One region of the Pseudomonas lini genome, then DNA from elsewhere that is predicted to be linked to it. Evidence: predicted binding sites of a transcription regulator. Region 1 holds the regulator's gene; the other holds the start of a gene.
The links. The regulator sigma-54, encoded in region 1, starts transcription at its own class of promoters, with help from an activator protein. The targets are predictions, from matches to a motif close to ANTGGCATNNANNTTGCTNT.
Positions count from the first base shown of each region.

Region 2: a site for sigma-54 is predicted at 2,518-2,537, ahead of AB3226_RS05375 (circularly permuted type 2 ATP-grasp protein). Genes of this name have one in related genera too.

Region 1 covers NZ_OZ061318.1:4,247,651-4,252,311, reverse strand. The annotation lists gene lptC (LPS export ABC transporter periplasmic protein LptC) at 1-30, shown strand, start outside; gene lptA (lipopolysaccharide transport periplasmic protein LptA) at 17-565, shown strand; gene lptB (LPS export ABC transporter ATP-binding protein) at 565-1,290, shown strand; gene AB3226_RS19100 (RNA polymerase factor sigma-54) at 1,475-2,968, shown strand; gene raiA (ribosome hibernation-promoting factor, HPF/YfiA family) at 3,048-3,356, shown strand; gene ptsN (PTS IIA-like nitrogen regulatory protein PtsN) at 3,369-3,833, shown strand; gene rapZ (RNase adapter RapZ) at 3,836-4,661, shown strand, end outside.
Region 2 covers NZ_OZ061318.1:1,171,338-1,175,998, forward strand. The annotation lists gene AB3226_RS05365 (transglutaminase domain-containing protein) at 1-115, opposite strand, end outside; gene AB3226_RS05370 (alpha-E domain-containing protein) at 112-1,062, opposite strand; gene AB3226_RS05375 (circularly permuted type 2 ATP-grasp protein) at 1,075-2,484, opposite strand; gene AB3226_RS05380 (ribonuclease E inhibitor RraB) at 2,892-3,233, opposite strand; gene AB3226_RS05385 (hypothetical protein) at 3,448-3,681, opposite strand; gene speE (polyamine aminopropyltransferase) at 3,903-4,661, opposite strand, start outside.

The DNA.
Region 1 (4,661 bases):
AACGTAAGAGGACAGTATGAGGCTCGTTAAAACTCTCCCTATTTTGCTCAGTCTGGGCGCAGCACTGGGAAGCGTGAGCGCCTGGGCTCTGCCGAACGATCAAGAGCAGCCTATCCGCATTCAGGCCGACGATGCCCAACTGGACGACAAGAATGGCGTTGCCACCTATAAAGGCGACGTGATCATCACTCAGGGTTCGATGATCGTTAAGGGCAACACCGTAACCATCACTCGCACCCCGGCCGGCGATATCGACGTGGTGACTTCGGTGGGCAACCTCGCCTACTTCGAGCAACTGCAAACGGCGGGCGATACCAAGCCGGTTCAGGGCTACGGCGTAACTATTCAGTACCACGCCTCGCAAAACCGCGTCGTGCTGATCGATCGCGCTAAAGTCATCGATAAAGACAACAACGTCACCCAAGGCGAGAAAATTGTCTACGACACGGTCAAAAAGCTTGCGAGCGCCGGTCGCGCCACGGGTAACAAGGTCACTGAGGCACGTCCTCGCATCGACATGGTGATCCAGCCGAAGAAGAAAACCGACGAGCAAAAGGCCCAGTAATGGCAACTCTGAAAGCTCAGCATCTGGCCAAGAGCTACAAGAGCCGTCAGGTCGTGCGCGACGTCAGCCTGTCCATCGACAGCGGTCAGATCGTCGGCCTGCTTGGTCCTAACGGTGCCGGTAAAACCACTTGCTTCTACATGATTGTCGGCTTGGTGCAGGCCGATCAGGGCCGCGTCCTGATCGATGACCTGGACGTCAGCCACCAGCCAATGCACGGTCGCGCGAAGGCGGGTATCGGCTATCTTCCGCAAGAAGCATCGATCTTCCGCAAACTGTCGGTGGCCGACAACATCATGGCCATCCTCGAGACCCGCAAGGAACTCGACAAGGCCGGTCGTCGCCAGGAGCTGGAAAGCCTGCTGCAGGAATTTCACATCCACCACATCCGCGACAACCTCGGCATGAGCCTGTCCGGTGGTGAACGCCGCCGTGTGGAAATCGCCCGAGCCCTGGCTACTAACCCGAAATTCATCCTCCTCGACGAACCCTTCGCCGGCGTAGACCCGATTTCGGTGGGCGACATCAAGCAGATCATCCACCACCTCAAGGCCAAAGGCATTGGTGTGCTGATCACGGACCACAACGTCCGCGAAACCCTGGATATCTGCGAAACGGCCTACATCGTCAACGACGGCCAGTTGATCGCCGAAGGTGACTCCGCCACCATCCTGGCCAACGAACTGGTCAAGGAAGTGTATCTGGGCCATGAGTTCCGCCTGTAAGCACTGAGGTGCCCCAGTCGCCGAGAGAGCGCTCGCTTCAATAAAAAATCAATAAGTTTTTATTGTTACAGCGCTCTAGGCAAACACTTCAGTTTCGGGCATATAATTTGCTTATGTTTGGCGCTTCGGCGCTCTGTAGTGGATGGCGCATGTGCGCCGGCGAATAAGGTGTTAAGCCCCTGCCATGAAACCATCGCTAGTCTTGAGAATGGGCCAGCAGCTGACGATGACACCGCAGCTGCAACAGGCCATCCGCCTGCTCCAATTGTCGACCCTGGACCTGCAACAGGAAATCCAGGAGGCCCTGGAGTCCAATCCGATGCTCGAACGCCAGGAAGAAGGCGACGACTTCGATAACGCTGACCCCTTGGCCGATAGCGCCGAACAAAAACCCAACGCCGACATTCAGGAACCCTCTTACCAGGAAACCGCCCCAACGGTGGATAACCTTGAGGAAGGCGACTGGAACGAGCGCATCCCCAACGAATTGCCCGTCGACACGGCCTGGGAAGACGTCTACCAGACCAGCGCCAGCAGCCTGCCGAGCAACGATGACGACGAGTGGGATTTCACCACCCGCACATCGGTCGGTGAAAGCCTGCAAAGCCATTTGCTCTGGCAACTGAACCTGGCACCTATGTCCGACACCGATCGCCTGATCGCCGTGACCCTGATCGACTGCATCAACAATCAGGGCTACCTGGACGAAACCCTCGAGGAAATCCTCGAAGCTTTCGACCCGGAACTGGACATCGAACTGGACGAAATCGAAGCCGTCCTGCACCGCATCCAGCAATTCGAACCCGCTGGCATCGGCGCCCGCAACCTCGGTGAGTGCCTGCTGCTGCAACTGCGTCAACTGCCAGCCAAGACCCCTTGGCTGGCCGAGGCCAAGCGCCTGGTCACCGACTACATCGACCTGCTCGGCAGCCGCGACTACAGCCAGCTGATGCGTCGCATGAAGCTCAAGGAAGATGAACTGCGTCAGGTCATCGAACTGGTCCAGAGCCTCAACCCGCGCCCGGGTTCACAAATCGAGTCCGCCGAAGCCGAATACGTCGTTCCCGACGTGATTGTGCGCAAGGACAACGAGCGCTGGCTGGTGGAGCTGAATCAGGAATCGGTGCCACGCCTGCGTGTCAACGCCCAGTACGCCGGTTTCGTGCGCCGCGCCGATACCAGCGCTGATAACACCTTCATGCGTAATCAGCTGCAGGAGGCTCGTTGGTTCATCAAGAGCCTGCAAAGCCGCAATGAAACCCTGATGAAAGTCGCCACCCAGATCGTCGAGCATCAACGCGGCTTTCTTGAATACGGTGACGAAGCCATGAAGCCGTTGGTGCTGCATGACATCGCCGAAGCGGTGGGCATGCATGAATCGACGATTTCACGGGTGACCACGCAAAAATTCATGCATACCCCACGGGGCATCTATGAACTGAAATACTTTTTTTCCAGCCACGTCAGTACCTCCGAAGGCGGTGAATGCTCGTCCACGGCGATCCGCGCGATCATCAAAAAACTGGTTGCCGCGGAAAATCAGAAAAAGCCGTTGAGTGACAGCAAGATCGCTGGTTTACTGGAGGCACAAGGCATTCAGGTAGCCCGTCGCACCGTCGCCAAGTACCGCGAATCCCTGGGGATCGCGCCTTCCAGCGAACGGAAGCGGTTGATGTAGCCGCCGGGCTCGCCACAGCGTTCCAGTGGCAGGCATTTCTGCCTGCCGCTTTATGCACTGGCAACGAAGGAGAAGCTGTATGCAAGTCAACATCAGTGGACACCAACTGGAAGTGACCGAACCCCTGCGCACCTACATCGGCGAAAAACTCGACCGATTAGAGAGGCATTTCGACAAGATCACCAATGTTCAAGTCACGATGAACGTCGAAAAACTGCTGCAGAAGATCGAAGCCACGCTGCATATTCCCGGCGGAGAGGTGGTCGCCAATGCCGAGCATACGGACATGTATGCCGCCATCGACCTGCTGACCGACAAGCTGGATCGCCAACTTAAAAAGCATAAGGAAAAGACCCAGAGCCTCCTCCAGGGCGCGACCGGTCGTTAACACTCCCAATCCATGATCCGACTAGAAACCATCCTGACCCCCGGCCGTTCCCAAGTGAACGCGCCGGGTGGCAGTAAAAAGAAAGCCCTCGAGCAAATTGCCAACCTTATCCACCGCGAAGTACCGGATCTGGAAATGCAGGACGTCTTCGAGGCCCTGATTGCCCGTGAGAAACTCGGCTCTACCGGTTTCGGCAACGGCATCGCCATCCCCCACTGCCGGCTTAAAGGCTGCACCTCGCCAATCAGTGCGCTGCTGCACCTGGAAGCCCCTATCGATTTCGACGCCATTGATGGCGCCCCGGTTGACCTGCTGTTTGTCCTGCTGGTCCCGGAAGCCGCCACCGATGCGCACCTGGAACTGCTGCGCCAGATTGCCAGCATGCTTGATCGCAAGGAAGTGCGTGAAAAGCTGCGCAGCGCCCCGAGCAACGAAGCCTTGTATCAGGTTGTCCTGGACGAGCAAACCGGTCACTAATCATGCGCCTGATCATCGTCAGCGGCCGCTCCGGCTCAGGTAAAAGTACCGCCCTCGATGTGCTCGAGGACAACGGTTATTACTGCATCGACAACCTGCCTGCCGGCTTGCTGCCGGAACTGGCCGAGCGCGCATTGATTCACACCGAACTGGCACAACCGCTGGTGGCCGTGTCCATCGATGCGCGTAACTTGCCGAGTCACTTGTCACGGTTTCCCGAATTGCTGGAAGAAGTCCGCAGCCGGCATATCCAGTGCGATGTGCTGTACCTGGACGCCGACGAAGAAACCTTGCTCAAACGCTTTTCGGAAACTCGCCGTCGTCACCCACTGAGCAGCGCCAACCGCTCATTGGCGGAGGCGATTCAGGACGAAACCAATCTGCTGGGGCCTATCGCCGATCTGGCCGACCTCAAGGTCAACACCACCAATCTGAACCTGTATCAGCTACGCGATACCATCAAGTTGCGCCTGCTGAATCAGCCGGAACCGGGCACCGCGTTCCTGGTGGAATCTTTCGGCTTCAAGCGTGGCATGCCGGTGGACGCTGATCTGGTGTTCGACGTGCGCTGTCTGCCCAACCCTTACTGGAAGCCGGAGCTACGGGCACAGTCCGGGCTCGATCAACCGGTGGCCGAGTACCTGGCGGCACAGCCTGACGTCGAAGAGATGTTCCAGGACATTTCCTCCTACTTGCTCAAGTGGCTGCCCCGCTTTGCCGCCAGCAACCGCGCTTATGTCACCATTGCCATTGGCTGCACCGGCGGGCATCACCGCTCTGTCTACCTGACCGAACGCCTGGGTCAGGTCCTGCAAAAAACCCTGAAGA
Region 2 (4,661 bases), 3.1 Mb from region 1:
AGCTGAGCACGTGCTGGCGCTCGCTGTCATGGGGGGTCAGTCGCAGGTACTGGATGCTCGCCCGCACCTGATCTTCGTAGTGATAGGTGGTCTCGTGGCTAATGGAAAGTCTCATGCAGCCTCCAGGTAGGAACTGTGTATGGCGTTGCCCAACTGGCGCACCAGCGGGATGAACTCGGTCAGCCAGGCGTGCAGGCCTTCGTCGAGGATTTCGTTGATACCGGTGTAGCGCAGGCGCGCGTCCATTTCCGCGGCCAGGCGTTGCGCGGGACGGCCGTTGGCCCCCGGCAATTGGGCGAGAATCTGGTCGATTTCTTCGGTGCAGGCCCGCAGGGAGCGCGGCACGTCGGCGCGCAGCAGCAACAACTCGGCCACATGCCGGGCGCCGGGGGCGTCGCGGTAAATCTCGGTGTAAGCCTCAAACGACGACAAGGCCCGCAGCAAGGCGCTCCACTGGTAATAGGCGTGAGCCGTGCCGTCGCTGACTGCTTCGGCCTGATCGCCGGCCATTTCGTAACGGGCGTCGAGCAGGCGCAAGGTGTTGTCAGCCCTTTCGATAAAGGTGCCCAGACGAATGAAGCGGAACGCGTCGTTACGCATGATCGTGCCGTAGGACGCGCCGCGGAACAGGTGGGAACGTTCCTTGATCCACTCGCAAAACCGGCTCATGCCGTAGCGACTCAAGCCCTGCTCGGCGATCCCGCGAATTTCCAGCCAGGTAGAGTTGATGTTTTCCCACATGTCGGCGGTGATTCGCCCACGCACCGCGTGGGCACTGGCTCGCGCGGCACCGAGGCAGCTGTAGATGCTCGCCGGGTTGGCCGCATCCAAAGCGAAAAAATGCAGCAGCCGTTCGGCATGCAGATCGCCGTGACGTTCCAGGTAATCGTCCAGAGTGCCGGTGATCAGCAACGGCATGGCGAGTTCGTGCAAGCCGTCGCCACGACCGTCCTGCGGCATCAGCGACAGCGAATAACTGATGTCGAGCATCCGTGCGAGGTTTTCCGCCCGCTCCAGGTAACGCGACATCCAATACAGATCCGAGGCAGTTCTACTTAACATGGCAGGCTTCCTTCAATCCTCGACCACCCAGGTGTCCTTGGTTCCGCCGCCCTGGGATGAGTTCACCACCAGGGAGCCTTCGCGCAAGGCGACACGGGTCAAACCGCCGGGCACAACCCGGGTTTCGCGGCCAGACAATACAAACGGACGCAGGTCGATATGGCGTGGAGCGATGCCGTTTTCGACAAAGGTCGGACAGGTCGATAAAGACAACGTCGGTTGGGCGATGTACGCGTGGGGTTTGGCTTTGATCCGCTCACGGAAAGATTCGATTTCCGCCGCCGTCGCCGCCGGCCCCACCAGCATTCCGTAACCGCCGGAGCCCTGGGTTTCCTTGACTACCAGCTCAGGAAGATTGGCCAGCACGTGGGACAGTTCCGAGGGATTACGACACTGCCATGTAGGCACGTTCTTCAGGATCGGCTCTTCATCGAGGTAGAAACGAATCATGTCCGTGACGAAGGGATAGACCGATTTGTCGTCCGCGACCCCGGTGCCGATGGCATTCGCCAGCACCACGTTACCGGATCGGTAGGACGACAACAGCCCTGGAACACCAAGCATCGAGTCCGGGTTGAACGCCAACGGATCGAGGAACGCATCGTCGAGGCGACGGTAGATCACGTCGACGGCTTTCGGCCCGTCGGTGGTGCGCATGAACACCTTGTCATCGCGCACGAACAGGTCCGCGCCTTCCACCAATTCAACGCCCATTTCCCGGGCCAGAAACGCATGCTCGAAAAACGCACTGTTGAAGCGCCCCGGCGTCAGCACCACCACGCTCGGGTTGTCGATCGGGCTGGAGCTTTTCAGGGTGTCGAGCAACAGGTTCGGATAGTGGTCGATCGGCGCGATGCGCTGGGCCGCGAACAACTCGGGGAACAATCGCATCATCATCTTGCGGTCTTCGAGCATGTAGCTCACGCCGCTGGGTGTACGAAGATTGTCTTCGAGCACGTAGTACGTGCCGTCGCCATCGCGCACCAGGTCGACGCCGGAAATGTGCGAATAGATATCGCGGTGTAGATCCAGCCCTTGCATCGCCAACTGATATTGCTCGTTGGCCAGCACTTGCTCGGCCGGGATGATGCCGGCCTTGATGATGCGCTGCTCGTGATAGAGGTCGGCAAGGAACATGTTCAATGCCTTGACCCGCTGAATGCAGCCGCGCTCGACGATCCGCCATTCACTGGCGGGGATACTGCGGGGAATGGTGTCGAAGGGAATCAGGCGCTCTGTCCCTTGCTCATCACCATAGAGCGTGAATGTAATCCCGGCACGATGAAATAACAGATCGGCCTCGCGTCGCCGTTGTGCCAAAAGCTCGTCAGGCGTTTCGGCCAGCCAACGGGCAAACTCCCGATAATGCGGGCGGACCTGGCCGCCGGCATCGTACATCTCATCAAAATAGGTGCGGATCATGCCGTACTCCTTGTCACTCCGGACATCCAGACCTTCGCAAGGCCCGTGCCATCGGCATAAACGCTTTGATATCAATCAGTTGGAGAATGGCGCTGCAGGCACCGCACCAATCCTGTGCGGTAAATGCCCCAACCTGATCGCCCCCGCTTCATGGCGAAGCAATGCTGTCGCCTATCAGCAGCATAGCCAGAGTTGATTTCACTGCCCGGGAGGCGATGCGGATAATCGGCGCATTCGCTGGAAAACTTATCGCTCTTCCCTTTTAGCCGCCTGTTTAGGTGGCTTTTTTTTGCGTTTTTGAAACGTTATGAATCAAAAACACGATCAAGAGGCCTTTCCAAACCGCGAAAACGAAAACGGCCAACCCAAAGGTCAGCCGTTGCTGAGTGTTGTCACTGTTCATAAAGTTATGCGAGTAACCCTCGTACCTCCTGCTTGACGCCCCATCCTTCGATGATACCGCCCAGAGGCTCGACCACCGCCTCGAAGTCCTGCTCAAAGTCGCCGATCCCGTCGTAGGTGGCGTACATCACTTTGCTCAGTTCCAGATGCCACGCGCCGTCGTCGCGCACGCTGATCTGGGCATTCAAGGATTCACCACAGAAATGACCTGCCGCCCTGCGTGCCCGCTCCTCGTCCGGAAAAATGGCGTAGAACTCGATGGGATGGAATCGTGAAAAGTCGAAACCGCCTTCTTTCATGCGGCGCAGCACGCTGCTGCTGATGTCTTCTTGATAGGCTGTGCTCATGAAACGTCCCCCTCAGACTGATGGATAGACTTTCCGTATTCCCTGCACGCGCAACCGAGTGGTGCGCGCGATGCGGCAACCTCGTTGCCGGTGGGAAGCAAGCATGTAGCTGACAAGACCAGACCTTAGCGATCCGTTCGCTGATCTCGCTTGCAGAGTAGCCTTAAGACAGAGGCGCTGCCAAGGTCTGGTTGTGAATGTGACAAGGGGTGTATCAGATCGGGGTAATACTGATGATTTCAATGCTGTTCTGGGATTTCAGACTTTTGACGGTCGGATCATCGGTACGCCCCTCCAGATCATTGAGATCCAGTTCGGCAGCGACCGGCAGGCACCGGGCGCGAATGAGTTTGGCGGCCTGCTCGTTGTTCGGGCATTCCTCGCACTCGAAGAGTTCGTCCACTGTTTCACCGTGATCATCCACGAAAGTGATTTTCCACTTTTGCATCGGTGCCTCCTCGATAAAACCCATGGATGGGCTTACAAGTATCTGGACTTTTGCCCTGAGTGATCGTTCAAACGGATTACGGCGTAGAAGCATGAAAAACGCAGATCCTGTGGGAGCGAGCCTGCTCGCGAAAGCGGTGTATCAATCGACATATTTATCGACTGGTCGACCGCCTTCGCGAGCAGGCTCGCTCCCACGAGGGGTATGCGTACATCTTGAGTTTAGTCGTTGCTTGGCTTGTTCACCGCTTGCAGCACGTATTGCGGCAAGGCAAAGGCACCGATGTGGATTTCCGGGTTGTAGTAGCGGGTGATGATGCCGCTGCCGGCGAACCGCTGTTGCAGGGTTTCGCGGGACAATTTGCGATAGGCGGTATTGGTTGCGCCCCAAGCGAAGGTCATCGCGCCACCAATGTAGGTCGGCACCGCCGCCTGATAGAAGTGCCAGTCCGGAAACAGGCTGCGCAGTCGACCGGCGGTGGTTTTGACTTCTTCGATTTGCATGAACGGGGTGCCGTTCTGCGTCACCAGAATGCCGCCTTCATTCAGGCAGCGACGACAAGCCTGGTAGAAGTTTTCGGAGAACAGCACTTCACCCGGGCCGATCGGATCGGTGGAGTCGGAAATGATCACGTCGAACTTTTCGGTGGTGGTGGCGACGAAACGCATGCCATCGTCGATCACCAGGTTCAGGCGTGGATCATCGAATGCACCCTTGGAGTGGTTCGGCAGGAATTCCTTGCACATGTCGACCACGGTGCCGTCGATCTCGACCATGGTGATGTGCTCGATGCTGCGGTGCTTGGCCACTTCACGCAGCATGCCGCCGTCGCCGCCGCCAATGATCAGTACGCGCTTGGCGGTGCCATGGGCGAGGATCGGCACGTGGGTGAGCATTTCGTGGTAGATGAACTCGTCCGCTTCGGTGGTCTGGATCACGCCATCCAGTGCCATTACCCGGCCCATGCGCGGGTTCTCGAA